2 linked regions of the uncultured Dysgonomonas sp. genome follow. The protein of the gene in region 1 interacts with the protein of each later gene in a pairwise test. Links are inferred from orthologs where the notes say so. Each region holds a gene or a part of one and is shown on either strand. Other genes may lie near its edges.

Region 1 (8,331 bases):
AGCATTGAATCCTCCTCGTATAACAATATTACTTTTACCATCGACTGGCCCCGTTACTCCGGCAACAGGACAAGGGGACTTCATTGTCGTACTGTGCCCGGTACTTTGTCCCATGGTTGGCCTATTTCCACCAATTTCATAATAATCCTGTGTCCCTGTCGGTTGAGAACCAACCCTACGATCGACCCAAGGAGTCGGTGTAGTAACTGAAGAGTATTCTTCAGGATGTTTTGCTAATTCTTCTTCCAGCTGGCTCCACTCATAATCGCTAGGTATGCGCCAACCATCCGGGCAGATACCTGGAGTCGGATCAGTGACATGCTCGGTTTCATTATTCCCGTAATCGCCCAATACGTCATCCCACTGACCGCCTGTAGCTGCGGAATATGAGTATAGTACTCCCTGTTTCAAATCCCATGTCGGAATTTTAGAATAATCAGTTTCTGTACCTCCCATTGGTTGCGGATAAAAATAACGTTTGAGGCGATACCAGCCGGCATCGTTCTCTTCACCTACTCTGCTTATTTCTATACTATTATCCAGAGGTAAATAGCGCAGATTTTCCAGCATCCATTCACCGGCACTTCCGAACGAACGGTAAGCATAAGTTTGTGTACCATGCACTTGAGGACGATCATCAACCAGTTCATGAACAGCAAGAGATTTATTCGTAGGACCTATATAAACCCACTCAGTTTCGTTCCACACATAAATACCTTTATACATCGGCTCTGGCGTGATACAGAGATCTTCGTTTGTATTGTACACCATCAATCCCACATGAGTAGTCGGATCCCAATCTCCCGTAGCCCCTTCGACAGTAGAGGCCAGACTTGTTTCAGGGCTCACAATTGTCAAAGATTTTAGTCCTACCCGGGGCATCCCCAAGCCTTTTCTCGCGGTCACCATACTGGTTGAGGCATCTTCTTTAAGATCCAGCAATGCGCCTTCTACAGGCGAATCGTCACGACCTACTGTAACCTGTGCATTTACTATTGTCACCGATAATACCAGACTAAACAATAGTAAGATTTGAATTTTTAATTTCATAAGTTTCATAAGTTTGAAAAGCGGATATCCTTACCCTCCGAAACAGGATAAGGAAAATGTTTGTCTTTACCTTTGTTCTATATTAATTTTTGTTCTTCTTACTTTCTTCCAAACAAAGAAAATCTATCCGGACTGAAGATATGTGCACAATCGAGAGTATGTTAAAGAAATAATCGCATTGCACGTCAATTTTAGATAAAAGAAACAACCTGATATGAAATAATCATCCAGACATTTCACTCTATAAACAATTTAGGGAGAAACCTTTCTTATACAAAAACCGATATAGAGGATAAAATAAAAAGGTATGTTATCTGCAGATATTTTATAGATAATATTATCTGCAATTATTATGTTCAGGGTATTATCTTTTTCATGCGATATAAATGGATATCTGTAGCGTGCAAACTATCAATAACAACATAACGGTTATCTAATGATTGTCTGTATTGACTAAAATCGTCCTGTATGGCTTCCCTATCCTGATGCACAAGAATAAATTCCGTTGCAACAAATTCCGTTGTCCTTCTTTCTTTAAAACGGAATGGCCGGAAATCTTCGGATTTCTCACCCGTCAAGACAATATATTCATTTTCAGGGAGAATCAGTTGCAACCGGGGCATAGCATAATATGAAAAATCATTTATAACAAGAGGACTACCTCCTTCAATATTTATAAACTTGCGGATTTCCTGATACGCCGATTCTGTATGCCTATAATAATTCACGCCTGAATAGAACCTCACTACGCCGGTAAAAAACAAAAGAAGTAAAAAAATATATGAGAGTTGCTTGTATTTAGGATGCTCCATAGCCCTTGCCAGGACAAAAGCAAGACTTAAAACGAAAAGGCCAAATGAACAGGTCATATAACGCGTCACTAATATAGGCAGGTATGCAACAGAGATGATAAACCCTATCGCTATGGGGATAAGAAATGTAATAAAAGAAAAGATCGCCAGTAAGGACATTTTATCTTTCTTTATATTATCGGATAGTAATACTTTTATTGTCAGCACTAATTGTGTTACCATCAAAATTATTAATCCGCACATCATTTCCCCTTTTGTAAAATTAGTAAAAGGCTGCCATATTTCCTTTGGTGAATAGAAATAGTAAATATGTAGAAATATATCGTTCAGGGTCAACGGCTTTATCCAGTAACCGGATGAAACATTATCGATTTGCCCCCACAATTGAATAAGCCATGGAAGATAGGCAATAAAAAAGGCGACTCCGCAAAGAACCAGATAAGTCAACTTCTTCTTTGTCCGTATCAGGAAGAAGAAAAAGATCACATATATGCCAAAAACACTCAATAGCCCATAGTTATGGAGGTATGCAGCGCAAAGGCCTGTTCCGAAAAATAGTACCCAATGAATCCCGGTCCCTTTTTCGGAAGCCTGATAAGCTGATAATGCGCATGCCAAGACAAAAAACATTGTCCACGAATACATTCTTATTTCTGTTGCCATATACTGGGTAACAGGGAATATAATAATCAACAGCATAAAGGTAATAGCGACCTTACCCCCGAATAAACGCCGTATAGGAAAACAGCCCAAAAGAAGAGCCGCAATAACTCCCAGTGTAGAAAATAGCCTGAGGGCAAAAAGAGAATCGCCAAAAAGAGAACTGAAAAATTTTAAACACCAGTAATATAGTGGAGGGTGTACATCCGATGCCGTTATATTTATAATATCAGTATATGATGTTTTCGCCATAAAGATTGAATATACATCGTCGTACAAAAGAGTTGTGTTCTTTATGTCAAGGTATATAAATAAAGAAACCCCGAAAGTAAGCAGGCAGATATATATCAGTGCTTGGGGAATCTTCATGGCACTACTTTTGAGTTTTTCCATTCGAGAGATTGCATTAGGGCGACAATATCTTCTCGCAGAAATCCTACTATCGGAGCAATAGAATCGGTATTGACCTGCTGGTTGAAATATAATGAGCCTCTCAGAAAGTTAGAGGTATTATCAGTCAGATAAAATTGTAGCGGACTTGCTACCGAACCTTTTACATCATAGATTATTCCCGACATATGCCCTAAGGAATCAGTATATTGTGATTGTTGTATACCATTCGCCTTCAACGCCTGGCTATATGCCAACTGGTAGCTATCTTCCAATGCTCCGGAAAGCTTTTTCTTATCGACCGGAAAATATGTACAATATAAAACCGCATCATATTCAGGATAAGAGATATTGAACCAAAAGCCTGACTCATCATTTTTCTTTACTTCTTCTATCCGGGCATTTGCCGGATACCGGAAAGAGAATGCAACATGTTCAAATCTCACCACTCCGGACTCTACCCTGTCTTTCCGCGGATACCCTACAGGCTTCGGCGTATATTCGTTACAAGAAATGAATACACAACAGATGATTAAGAATAATGTTGTTTGCTTCCCCATATATGCGCTATGTAAAAAAAGTTCTTTGGCTTAAAATAAAAACAGATTAAAGCAAACAGTCTCCTATTTGTATTAACCTGTCCAATATTTTTGATAAATCTCATTCCACGAGATCATACTCTCTTTTTAAAAAGGCAAATCATCCTCCTCTGATATATTATTGGAAGAATTATATGAATTCGGTGATTGATAAGATTCGTTTGCAGGTTGGGAATATGGCATATTTTCAGCACCCTCTCCACCTTCTCTCCTACGGCTGCCCAGTAGCTCGAGATTATCTGCATATATCTCATTTACATACCGTTTCATTCCGTTGGCATCGTCATATGTGCGTGATCGTATTTTACCTTCAACATATACCTGAGTCCCTTTTTTAACAAATTGTTCTGCTACTTTTGCCAAACCTCTCCAGCAAACTATATTATGCCATTCGGTACGGTCGGGGATCTGCGTCCCGTTAGCAGCAGTGTATCCTCTCTCTGTAGTGGCCAAAGTAAAATTAGCAACTACGCTCCCATTATCAAAATATTTCACATCAGGATCTTTCCCTACATTTCCTATCAATATTACTTTGTTCACTGACATATACAACTATCTATTTTGTTTATAATATCACAAATATAGGAAAAAAATCCACAATCAATGAACAGTAAACAATAAACAGTAAACAGTGGCTGACGCATGATAGTAAAGATTCTATTAAAGTAGTAAACTGCTTACTGTTTACTACTTACTGCTCACGGACTATCATCTTTCCATTTTCCCCACAGAAACTATTTTTTGCAAGAAAAGTGAGTTTGGAATGATAATAAGTTCATTATCTTTAGTCCTGAGATGGGTATGAAATGTAAGAATATTCTCTATTATGGCATCTATAGGAGTATCTTTATCCAGAATATGTATCTCGTCCCCGATCTTGAATGGGGTAGTAAAAAATATTATAATTCCGGCTGTGATATTACTCAGGATAGACCATTGAGCAAACATCGCAACACCTATCACTGCAAATATAGAAGACAAAGCCACCAGCATATTCTGCGGCTGTACTCCCCAGATAATAGCAAGGGTAACCAGACAAGTAAAGTTGATAAGAATATTTATCACTTGTATGATATGCAATGTCCGGGGCTCTGACTTCAGCGTAAGGGAGCCATATTTTCTTATTATCTTACCTACTATATATTTTGAAGAAGGTGTCAATAAAATTATAATCGCCGAAGCTATTATCTGCGGCAAATGATCTGTTAATATGGTTAAGATATCTTTTTCCAACATTTCTTTATACATAAAAGAGACGTAGTCCACGGGCTACGTCTCTTACTTCTATTCTCGGTTATAGATTATTTTTTGAATTGAATATAGTATGCATTACTACCCGACAACTGCCAGTTACCAATATAAATTACTTCTGCCGGTTGCCCCGAAGAGGTATATTTCTGGTATCTGAATTTTACAGGAACATTTACATAATCGGTAGTCACGCCACTAAAGTTTGGAGAGAAACTGTTTCTGAGGTAAGACAAGTTCCCAACAGCAGAAAAAGAATCGGTTACATTATTATCACCTGTTCCTTTATCTGTTATACCAAATCTTACATCAATAATAATCTTGTTATCTTTAGCCGGATCAATTTCACCTTCCGAATCTTTCTGGTTAGTTACATCATAATAGAAGAAAGCTTTCACTTCATCCCTTTCTTTCTTGGTAAGGCTGTAACCAATCATCCAGTTATCCCCAATTGTATTTACCGGAGACCATGCTGCAATACTTACGCTTGTAGGGACAATGGTATCGTTTCTGCTAACTAAACCGCTATTTTCATATGGTTTGTCCAATCTCAGAGATTCCTTAGCTATAGCATTTCCATTATTCAGTATATTCACATACTCTGCATTGTAATATCCATCGGCCGAAGAAGATGATATCTTATAACCTATAAAATAACATTGATTTATTTCGGTTAAAGTCGTAATATTATCATGCATTATATATCCGTTTGATGTAACGGCAAATTTCCGGCCATAATCATCGCTTGTTATATAAGCGAAATCCTTCTCAATAGTAAATGAACTGTCCCCATCTCCCAAGCATGATGACATCAGCAACACCACGGAGAACACACTACAAAAAATTTTCAGTAAAGATGTTTTTTTCATGTTTATTTTTTAATTGTATTAATTTTTTAAAAGTCAAATTTAATTCCCAGATTCAGGTCTAACTGAGTCTTTCTGTCAGAATATATAGTTCTGTACTTATTTCCGGCATCGAAGTAATATGCCCCTCCTATCGTCCCATAAAGATACATTTTTTTATACAAAGGATAGGAAATACCCAGAGATGATCTTACCGAGAACTGAGGATTTGATTGTTTCACAGACTCTCTTATATAATATGGCTCAGAATAAAAGACATGTCCTGCAAGATCTTTATCTTGAATATCGAGCATAGAAAAGCCCATATTGCTTACATATCTTCCATTTATATCTTTCTGTACCATTCCTCCCAGTGCAAAATAGAATTTAGTCTTACCTAATTCAAAGAACGTATAATTCAGAGATAATGGTATACCCAGATAGTTAAAATACTGCGATTCACTTATATTGAACACACTACCTGATTTTATCTTCGATGACAGGTGGGTATAAACCAGCCCCGTTTCGAATGATAATTTTGGCGCTATCTGCTTACTGATTGTTACTCCAAACGAAACAGGTTGCTTATGTTCAAGTTCAAATTCACTATTTTCCTTATTCAAGGCTGACCTGAAAGTAGAAGATCTTGCTTGACGAGAGAACAGGATATCCCCACCTCTTTGATTTACATTGTCGGCAAACAACCCTGCATCAACAGTTACTCCTAGAGACAGCCCTTTCGACGGCAATTCTACTTCCGGTAATATAACTGTCGTTTGTGCCAACATTGGCGCTGCTTTTACTTCTTTTTTCTCTTCTTTAGGTTCTTCTTTCTCTAAAGGTTCAGATACCACTTCTGGCTCTGGTTCAGGTTCCGTTGCTATTACAGTTTCTACAGGTTCGATCACAGCCCGTGCCTTGGCCAGCAGTGGCGGCACAGCTTTCGGAATCTCAATCACAGTATCCACTTCCTGAACTTCTACAGGAGGCTTAACATCTTCTGTTACAACAACATCAGCATCTTCCATTATCGGTTTATCATCTGTTGGAATAAATAATATACCAATTACGATTGCTGCTGCTACACCTACAGCAATAGCGATGGTCTTTATAGTAGATGCTTTTGAGGTCGAAGAAGCTGCATTGGCTGTCGAAGAATTTGCAGATGAAGATGAAGATGATGCATCAGGCGCTTGTACAGGCTGATTAGACAAAAGCTGATCCAGCCCACCCCAAATGGATGCAGGCACTTCCGGCTCAAAGTTTCCTAACTTTGAGGAGAATAGATCCTTTATTTTGTCTTTATCTTCTATCATTAGTTACGATCTCTCTTTAATATATTGTTTCACCTTCTCCTGTAATATATTTCTGGCTCTTACATATTGAGAACGTGAAGTACCTTCACTAATACCCATCATTTCTGCTATTTCCTTGTGTGAATAATCTTCTATCGCATACAAGTTGAAAACTGTAGAATAACCACGCGGCAGGTCTTGTACCATTTTCAGTAACTCACCCTCCGATATTTTATACATTTGTTCGTCTTCTGTAGAATCGTCCACTACATCGGGAAGATTCTGAACATCATCGGAAGTCTGAATTATTGATTTTTTCTTTCTTAAGTTTTCTAAAGCAAGGTTTATAAATATGCGCTTGAGCCAACCTTCGAAAGAGCCTCTATCCTGAAATGAATCAATATTGGCAAACACTTTCATGAATCCGTCCTGCAATAAATCCTGAGCAGCGTCTTGATCAGAACTATAGCGTAAGCAAATGCTATACATCTTACGGGCATACACCTCGTATAGCATTTTTTGAGCTTCACGCTTTTGTTCCTTACAGCCTGCTATAATTTGCAGTTCATTCATATTGGTCAAGCTTCATTTTAGAGATGCATTTTTTGTAGAAATGTTGCATCATCTATACTAAATTTCATCTACTATTATCTTTTTTTAGTAATAATGAAATTTTAGTTTTTATCTTTTTAATTTTAGAATTTATTTATTCCGGTTTTTGGGTAAAAAGTACCATCTTTACCTGCAATTTATTCCCGATATCAATTACATCAACAACATTCTGCAGACTCAATGATTTATCTGCTTGTAATAGAACATTTACTTCGACGTTATTGTTCTTTTCTTTTTCCTTTGTAATAGCTGCCATCAAGGCCGGTTCGATCTCTTCTTTTGTAACTTCCTTATCATTGACATAATACCTCAGATCCTGAGTTATTATCAAATTAATATTTTTCTTGGTTACAACTTGCTCCGAAGTTGCAGCATTTGGCAAAAGAACTCTGATTGCCGCAGGAGTAACCATTGTGGATATTATAAGAAAAAACAACAACAGGAAGAACATTATATCATTCAACGAAGAGGTATAAACCTCGGCAGCCCTTGTTTTTCTCCGTTCTATTTTCATGTTTTCTCTTTTTTAAGAATAAGCTTAAAAATTAAGCTTCTATATTGCCTCTTTTATAAGCTCTGATTGCTTTCAATACTTCGTTCGATTCTTTATCGATATTGACTACCACTTTATCGATACGCCCATTCAGCACGTAATATCCGGCATATGCTATAATCCCGACAAGCAACCCCGCTCCGGAACATATCATTTTCTGATAAAGTCCTGTAGAAATCGTATCAATCGCCAGATCGTTTGTCTTTGCTATATCATAGAATATCTTTATCACCCCAAAGATTGTACCCAAAAACCCGAGCATTGGTG
Region 2 (8,437 bases), 240 kb from region 1 along the record:
TGCGATGATATGTAGACGGGTATTTTTCAAGATAATCTTTCAATAGCGTTGCATCTCCGGCTTTTCCCTGATAGTACATGGAACTGACAATCATATACTCGGCCTCAGGCAGAAGTTTGGCATCTTGCGATTGCTTCACGAACTCCTCCAATGAATTAATACAACCTACATAATTATTATCCAGAAACATCTCCTTACCTTGCGTAAAGAGCCTGCCGGGCAACTCCGTATATACGGATTTCTGCGCATAAGCAAATTGCATACTTAATGCAAGACCTAAAGCTACTAGTAGTTTTTTCATATATTCATTTTTTGTATTTCCTTTATTACTTCCTTTACTGATAACAACCCAAACAATTCGGGGTTCAATTCCGATATCTTTATAAATTCGAGTTTAGCTACATCGTCCTCGGCTTTCAGATTTTCCATATTCTTCACAAAGCATCTATATACAAGATCCAATGTTTGCACCTCGAAACCTGAATACACATATTTATTGGGTATGGAAAACAAATAATCAACCTTTTCCACAACCAACCCTGTTTCTTCAATAACTTCTCTGGCTACAGCCTCTTCACCTGTCTCTTCCATATCCACAAAACCGCCCGGGAGATCCAATGTGCCTTTTACCGGCTCATGCGCCCGTGTGGCCACGAGTAATTCTTTATCATCATTTATTATAATGGCAATAGTAGACGAACATGAGTTAAAATAATAGATAAAGCCGCAATCTTCGCATCGCTTCGACTTGAAATTATTTTCTACAAAATGATTTGAACCGCATTTCGGACAATATTTAAATTGAGTTAGAGGATGCATTGTGATTAATTAAGAATTAATAATTAAGAGTTATACACTGCTTACTTTTCACTGTTTACTGACTTTTTATATTCTTCCGCAACCAAAGTAAGTTCCTTATACCAGTCTTCGCCAAACCGCCGAACAAGAGGCTCTTTCAGAAACTGGTATATCTTCAAGCCTTCTTTATTCCCAAGCAGGACAGCAGCCTTACATACCCGCCAGCGATGATAATTGACCGCTGTAAAATCCCTGTATTTATCTAAACGGATAGGGTATAGATGACAGGAGATGGGTTTGTAAAAGTCTACCCGTCCTTCGCGATGGGCTTTTTCTATGGCACATTTACAAATTCCTTTCTCATCATAATAAGTAAACACACAGTCCTTCCCGTTGACGATGGAAGTTACCATATCGCCATCAGTATCTTTATATGCTACACCTTGTTTTTTGATTACTTCCTGAGCTGCGGGAGACAAGTCGTCCCAAACCTGAGGCAACAGGTTTTCGATAATCTTTACTTCTTCATCTTCGAGGGGAGCGCCGGAGTCTCCTTCTACACAACATTCTCCCTTACATACCGATAAATCACACAAAAAATTCTCTTCTATTATATCCGATGCGACTATCGTATCATTTATTTGAAACATTTATATTTTATTATTTAAGGTCACAGACCTATTTACTATTTCGTTAAGTTTTTATTAAATAGCAAGTAAAGTAGATTGAGACAATACTTTAACTAATTTGGTTTCTACTTACGCTTTTCGTTATTGATATTTTTTGATATTTGGGTATAAAGATACGTTTTTGTATCCAATTGCCATATATTCACACCTGTTAATAAAGCTTTATAGTTAAATCCGTCTTCAACTTAGTACAGTTTCACATAATACGTTTTCATTTTAAGAACGTGAAATTATAGATTCTATTTGCCATATGTCGGAAAATCTCTTATTTTTGCATCTGATTTGCAAATGGCAAATGTGTCGGCGCAGTAGTTCAATGGATAGAATAGAAGTTTCCTAAACTTTAGATTCGGGTTCGATTCCCGGCTGTGCTACAAATAAAATCAAAAGATCGACTGATTATCAAATAGATACTCGGTCGATTTTATTTTATAATAAAGAGAGATAAATATTTAATCTATCCTCTATTTATTATTTAGTTTTTAGCTTCACCATAACTGGGAATATCGAACTTAGATAGAAAACCAAACCCACCTAGCCTCAAGGACAGAGCAAGCTATATGAAATGAGTTTTTTCGCCATCCCATACAACCAAGTTCAGTGAAACTATTGACCAGAAGTAAATCTATTTTGATTCATTTTTACCAGTCCATTTTCCAATATAGAAAATGATGAATCCGATCGCGGATATTACTGCGATTGCGCCAACAACATATAAAAGTATGGCTGAAACGACCTTTACGCCTACAATCAATAAAGTAAGAAACAACAATATCGATATAACGCCAACTGATATAAAGAAATATTTTAATACATCCATGACATTTAATTATTCTAATTAAGCATTCTTCTTATTCCTTATTTTCCCGGCTATTTTGGTCTTTATCTACATCTTCTCTAAAAGCATGAAGATGCTCCGACTCTGCTCTCTTCTTATCACTGCTCAGTCCGTCAATTTTCTTCATCGGTGCTCCTAACCTTTTATCCAAATAGGAGTCATTGTTTGAGTTTTCATCATGGTTGGACATAATAAAGTTTTTTTAGGGTTAGCAATATATTCTACATAGAGTTAGAACAACGCAAAAAACAAAATTGTTTTCACAAATGCTTTAGAGTAATCTGCCGCTTACTTCCAATATAACATATCACCAGATATAAATTAATTCAATATCCACATCATTCGCAAACAAGGAGGAAATCAAAATCTCTTTCTTTTTCCTATATTTGTGCCGCAATAAAACTATATATATTCCGATTTGTTATAGTATATAGTATAATTAAAAATGAAATCCATTATGAAAACTAAGTATTTTTTGCCTTTAGGCCTGTTATTACTCTTATTTATAACTAGCATCAATCCATCTTCTGCCCAGATAATCAGATATGGACTAAAAGGGGGAATCGATGTTGCAGATCATAAAGTAAATTCTAGTATACTGAACGTAAAAAACCGTGTCGGATTCCAAGTCGGCGGAACTCTTGAACTAAACGTACCGCTAACAGGTTTTGGTGTAGAAACAGGATTAGCCTATGGAAACAAAGGTTATAATGTAGACAACAACGAAAAACAAGGTGATATATCAAACCTCAGTTATCTGACTGTGCCTATCAGCCTGAAGAAAAGATTCTCTATTTTCGGCATTGCCGGCATATATTTCTCAGCTGGTGTATACGGTAATCTGAAAGTAGGCGGCGGCGAACTGAAAATTGAAGATCAGACATACGACCAAAAAGGATTCCAGACAGGATTTATTGCAGGTGCAGGTGTTAGCTTATTAAGCCACCTCGACCTGGGAATGAACTACCGTTATAAATTCACCGACACTTACGATCAAGAGGCAGCTAAAGATTTCAAAAAAGTAGACAGACAAACCTGGACAGTCAGTCTTGCATACTTATTCTAACGAATGACATTATACGCCGACGTAATATTACCGCTTCCTTTACAGGGACTATACACATACATTATTCCGCCGGAACTGGCCGATACGGTCTACGAAGGCAGCAGGGTAATTGTACAGTTCGGGAAGAAGAAATTTTATACGGCGATAGTTTTCCGCACATACGAATCGGTAGAAAAACAAGCACCGATCAAAGATATAGTCTCCACTTTGGAGGACTACCCTATAGTAACCCCCTTCCAGTTGAAATTCTGGGAGTGGGTTTCATTTTATTATATGTGTTCGCTAGGTGATGTGTACCGTGCAGCCCTACCATCAGCGCTGAAGCTGGAAAGTGAGACTCATGTCTTTCTTAATCCGGACTTTGAAGCAACAGAACCTTTGACCCCAAATGAGCAAAAGGTCTTCTACTTACTGTCGCCGGAAAAGGCATCCACAATTGCCGAAATAGAAAAGCAGGCCGGTTTGGCAAACGCTATTCCCGCCATCAAATCTCTCACAGATAAAGGAGCGGCATATATAAATGAGAACATCCGAAATGCTTATTCTGCAAAAACTCTTTCAGCAGTAAGGCTAACTAGGTCATATACCGATGAAGAACTCAATGATGTACTCAACGAACTGGGAAGAGCAAAGAAACAACAGCATCTATTGACAGCATTTCTTCATCTGAAGGAAAACAACCCGATTATCACAAAGAAGCAACTATTGGAAGATACCGACGCATCACCCGCCGTATTATCCGAGTTGGCAAAGAAGAAAATACTTGAAGTGTATGATATCGAAATCAGCCGCTTCGATTATGGAGAGACCGACATCGAGTCCGCATATGAGCTGAACAGCCATCAGCAGCAGGCCTATGTGAAAATCACAAAGTTATTCAAAGAACAAGACACCACCTTACTTTACGGAGTAACCTCCAGTGGTAAGACCGAAATATATATCCGGCTTATCAGAGATGCTATAAGTAAAGGCAAACAGGTATTATACCTGTTACCCGAAATAGCGCTGACAACGCAGATCACTAACCGCCTGAAAACCGTATTCGGTAATAAACTGGCCGTCTATCACTCCCGGTTCAACGACAACGAACGGGCCGAGACATGGAACAGGCTGCTGAAAGACGGGGAAACGCAGGTCATACTGGGTGCACGTTCTGCCATATTCCTACCGTTCACCAATCTCGGACTTATCATTGTAGACGAAGAACACGAAGGCTCTTACAAGCAGCAAGACCCTGCTCCGCGTTACCATGCCCGCAATGCCGCCATTGTATTGGCAAATATATATAGCGCCAAAGTATTACTGGGTACCGCCACCCCTTCCATAGAGACATATTACAATGCCCTTTCGGGAAGGTATGGCCTGGTAAGGCTCACCAAAAGGCATGAGAATATCGAACTCCCTCAGATAGCTGTTATCAACACCAAGGAACTGAGACGCAAGAAGCAGATGAAATCAGTTCTATCCCCTCCTCTGATAGACAAAATAAAGGAAGCTTTGGAGAAGAAAGAGCAGATCATACTATTCCAGAACAGGCGCGGCTTCGCTTCTTTACTTGAATGCAAAAACTGTTCATGGACGCCGCGTTGCTCCCATTGCGATGTAAGCCTTACTTACCACAAGGGACAGCGAATGCTTGTCTGTCACTATTGCGGGTCTACATACCGGGTCCCGGATGTTTGCGAGGAATGTAAAACTCCGACACTTGAATTTCTGGGTTATGGTACGGAACGTATTGAAGAGGAAGTGAACACTCTTTTTCCGGAAGCGGCTGTTGCACGTATGGATTTGGATACGACACGGGGGAAAAAGTCCTACGAACATATTATTTCCCGACTCGAAGATAACAGGACAAATATCCTGATTGGTACACAAATGGTATCGAAAGGGCTGGATTTCGGCAATGTGTCTATTGTTGGGATACTGAATGCCGACAACCTGCTAAATTATCCGGATTTCCGCGCTTATGAAAAAGCTTTCCAACTCATTACTCAGGTCAGTGGACGCGCGGGGCGTAAGAATAAGCAAGGACTCGTCTTACTGCAAACAGCGCATCCATCCCATCCCATTATCAACTTTGTAAAGCACAATGACTACGAATCATTCTATCTGGCACAGACAGAGGAACGGAAATTGTTTCGTTATCCTCCTTTTTTCAGGCTGATATCCATTGTCATAAGAGGACGGGACGAAAGGCTGACAGAAAATGCCGCCACACAACTGGCACAAGCATTAAGACAATCCTTTGGTGAACGGATATTAGGTCCTAGTAAACCACCCGTATCACGCATTCAGTCCTTATATATCCGAAACATTCTTCTAAAAATTGAGAATAATGCATCTATACAGAAAGTAAGGGAATCTATTCTCTTTCACCAATCGGCTGTATTCGCAAATACAGAGTTTAAAGCCATTCTCCTGCACTACGATGTAGATCCGGTATAGTACTAAAAATCAAGTGTTACTTTATTTATATAATTTTATCTATATAATAAGAGCCAATAGCTGTTAGCTGATAGCTCTTTGAAACATTGGGATAAGCAGAAAGTTTTAAGTAATAAGTATAAAGGAGTTCTAATTGTTGACTGTTTACTGCTAACTGTTTACTGAAAAAAGTGTTCTTTGTGTAAATCTTTGTGCCCCTTGTGGTAAAGAGATTTAACCACTAAGTACACGACGGGAGGCACAAAGGGCTCGAAGGCTAAAGAAACTGTTACGTTTGTTACCTTTTGAAGAAAGGTACAAGTAGACAAGATACGAGATACAAGTTGTTAACTGATGACTGTTTATTGTTTACTGTTTGCTGCTAACTGTTTACTAATTACTATATTTAACCATTTAAGGATTTTTATCTCCAATATTAAAAACGTTTTACTTAAATTTGCAAACTGATTAGACCTAGACTCACTATATGGATAAGAAAGCGAAATCGAAGAAAAAGATGTTTCTTGGCAAATACACACCTCAACAAATAGTTAAAAAACTATGGGTAGCTTTCGGCTGCATCATTGCGCTGATTATCATCCTGTTTACCTGTATTGCTACAGGCATTGTCGGTTATATGCCCGATGTGGAAGAACTAGAGAACCCCATAGACAAATATGCTTCCCAGATATATTCTTCCGACGCCGTATTGTTGGGGACATATTCGCAAGCTAAAAACAACCGTATTTATTCTAATTATAGTGACCTTTCTCCATATCTGGTGCAGGCTCTTGTTGCCACCGAAGATGCACGGTTTTATTCGCACTCGGGAATCGATGCCTATGCACTAACCCGTGCCGTAGTAAAGACAGTTATTCTACAGCAATCGAGCGGAGGTGGAGGTAGTACCATCACACAACAGTTAGCAAAACAACTATACTCTCCTCCGGCGGAAAACTGGATGGTACGTGTATTTCTACGCAAACCTATCGAGTGGGTAATTGCAGCAAAGCTCGAACGTTATTATACAAAAGACGAGATTATAAACCTTTATCTCAATCAGTTCGACTTCCTAAACAATGCTGTAGGAATACAATCGGCAGCACAGGTTTATTTCAACAAAACACCGAAAAATCTGACAATAGAAGAGGCAGCTACCCTCATCGGTATGTGTAAAAATCCGTCTTACTTCAATCCGAAAAGGCAACCCGAGCGGACCAAAGGCCGGAGAGATGTGGTATTGGACCAGATGCGTAAGAACGACTACATTACGCAACAACAATATGATTCATTAAAACTAATTCCTCTCAAACTGGATTTCAGACGAGTAGACCATAAAGATGGATTAGCCCCTTATTTCAGGGAATATCTGCGCCTGACGCTAAATGCCAAAAAGCCCGACAGATCGAATTATGCGTCATGGCAACGGGAACAGTTTGCAATAGATTCGCTTAACTGGGAGACAAACCCATTGTATGGCTGGTGCAGCAAAAACAAAAAGCCGGATGGCAGCACTTACAATCTGGCAACTGACGGACTTAAGATATATGCTACTATAGACTCCCGTATGCAGCAATATGCAGAGGAAGCAATGACCGAGCATATGAGCAAGGAGTTACAACCCGACTTCGATAAAGAAAAGAAAGGACGCTCTTATGCTCCATATTCCTACTCAGTGTCTAAGCAAGTGGATTCATTGCTCTATAGAGCGATGAAACAAACCGACCGCTACCGGAACATGAAGAAAGCAGGGGCTTCGGAGAAAGAGATATTAGCCGAATTTAAGAAGCCTGTAGATATGAAAGTCTTCTCGTGGAGGGGAGAAATAGATACTATCATGACTCCGTGGGATTCGGTCCGTTATCATAAAGGATTTATGCGAGCCGGATTTATGGCTATGGATACACATACCGGCTATGTAAAAGCATATGTAGGCGGCATCGACTACCGTTTCTTCCAATATGATATGGTGAATATGGGACGCCGTCAGGTCGGTTCCACGATAAAACCATATCTGTATGCATTATCAATGCAAGAGGGCGTAACCCCTTGCGACCAAATGCAGTATGAGCAGCAAGTGCTGATCGACGAAATGGGACGCCAACATCCGCCAAGAGGAATTAGAAGCGCCAAAATAGGAGAAATGGTAACTATAAAATGGGGATTGCAAAACTCCGACAATATGGTAACCGCATACCTGATGAACAGAACTTCTCCTTATGCATTTGCGCGCTTCCTGCGTTCATTCGGGCTTACCGGACATATCGATCCTGTACCTGCTATGTGCCTGGGAACACCGGAAGTTACTGTTGCCGAAATGGTAGCGGCTTATTCAGCCTTTGCGAACAAAGGAGTAAGAGCTAATCCTGTTTATGTGACACATATAGAAGACCGTTCTGGTAATGTAGTAGCAAACTTCACAGCCAAACTCGACGAAGTATTCAGCGAGGGCACCTATGTAAAAATGCTGGATATGCTCCGTGGTGTAATCGACGGAGGAACAGGAGGTCGCGTAAGACGCAACTATGGCATTACCGCCCCATTGGGTGGCAAAACCGGAACAACACAGAACAACTCCGACGGCTGGTTTATGGGCTTCAGTCCTAAGCTTTCAGCCGGATG

Evidence for each region.
Region 2: the proteins of ssb (region 1) and priA interact in binary tests that used the Escherichia coli proteins (3 or more experiments, as listed by UniProt). The link is inferred for uncultured Dysgonomonas sp. from one-to-one orthologs.

Annotation. Positions count from the first base shown.
Region 1 is NZ_LT599032.1:1,925,667-1,933,997, forward strand. What follows is about bases 2,329-5,298. They hold ssb (single-stranded DNA-binding protein), read right to left. Parts: upstream 4,058-5,298; coding sequence 3,599-4,057; downstream 2,329-3,598. Other genes in these bases: QZL88_RS08225 (glycosyltransferase family 39 protein), read right to left, coding at 2,329-2,915; QZL88_RS08230 (hypothetical protein), read right to left, coding at 2,888-3,472; QZL88_RS08240 (mechanosensitive ion channel domain-containing protein), read right to left, coding at 4,220-4,747; QZL88_RS08245 (hypothetical protein), read right to left, coding at 4,813-5,298. Also shown: QZL88_RS08220 (FISUMP domain-containing protein), read right to left, coding at 1-1,050; more of QZL88_RS08225, read right to left, coding at 1,407-2,328; more of QZL88_RS08245, read right to left, coding at 5,299-5,628; QZL88_RS08250 (hypothetical protein), read right to left, coding at 5,655-6,920; QZL88_RS08255 (sigma-70 family RNA polymerase sigma factor), read right to left, coding at 6,924-7,472; QZL88_RS08260 (biopolymer transporter ExbD), read right to left, coding at 7,606-8,025; QZL88_RS08265 (MotA/TolQ/ExbB proton channel family protein), read right to left, coding at 8,057-8,331. UniProt on the Escherichia coli protein: Plays an important role in DNA replication, recombination and repair. Binds to ssDNA and to an array of partner proteins to recruit them to their sites of action during DNA metabolism. Acts as a sliding platform that migrates on DNA via reptation.
Region 2 is NZ_LT599032.1:1,689,551-1,697,987, forward strand. Bases 3,040-6,115 are described here. They hold priA (primosomal protein N'), read left to right. Parts: upstream 3,040-3,394; coding sequence 3,395-5,836; downstream 5,837-6,115. Other genes in these bases: QZL88_RS07390 (porin family protein), read left to right, coding at 3,040-3,391. Also shown: QZL88_RS07360 (tetratricopeptide repeat protein), read right to left, coding at 1-301; QZL88_RS07365 (NUDIX domain-containing protein), read right to left, coding at 298-819; QZL88_RS07370 (DUF3109 family protein), read right to left, coding at 861-1,448; QZL88_RS07380 (hypothetical protein), read left to right, coding at 2,156-2,329; QZL88_RS07385 (hypothetical protein), read right to left, coding at 2,339-2,515; more of QZL88_RS07390, read left to right, coding at 2,783-3,039; QZL88_RS07400 (transglycosylase domain-containing protein), read left to right, coding at 6,303-8,437.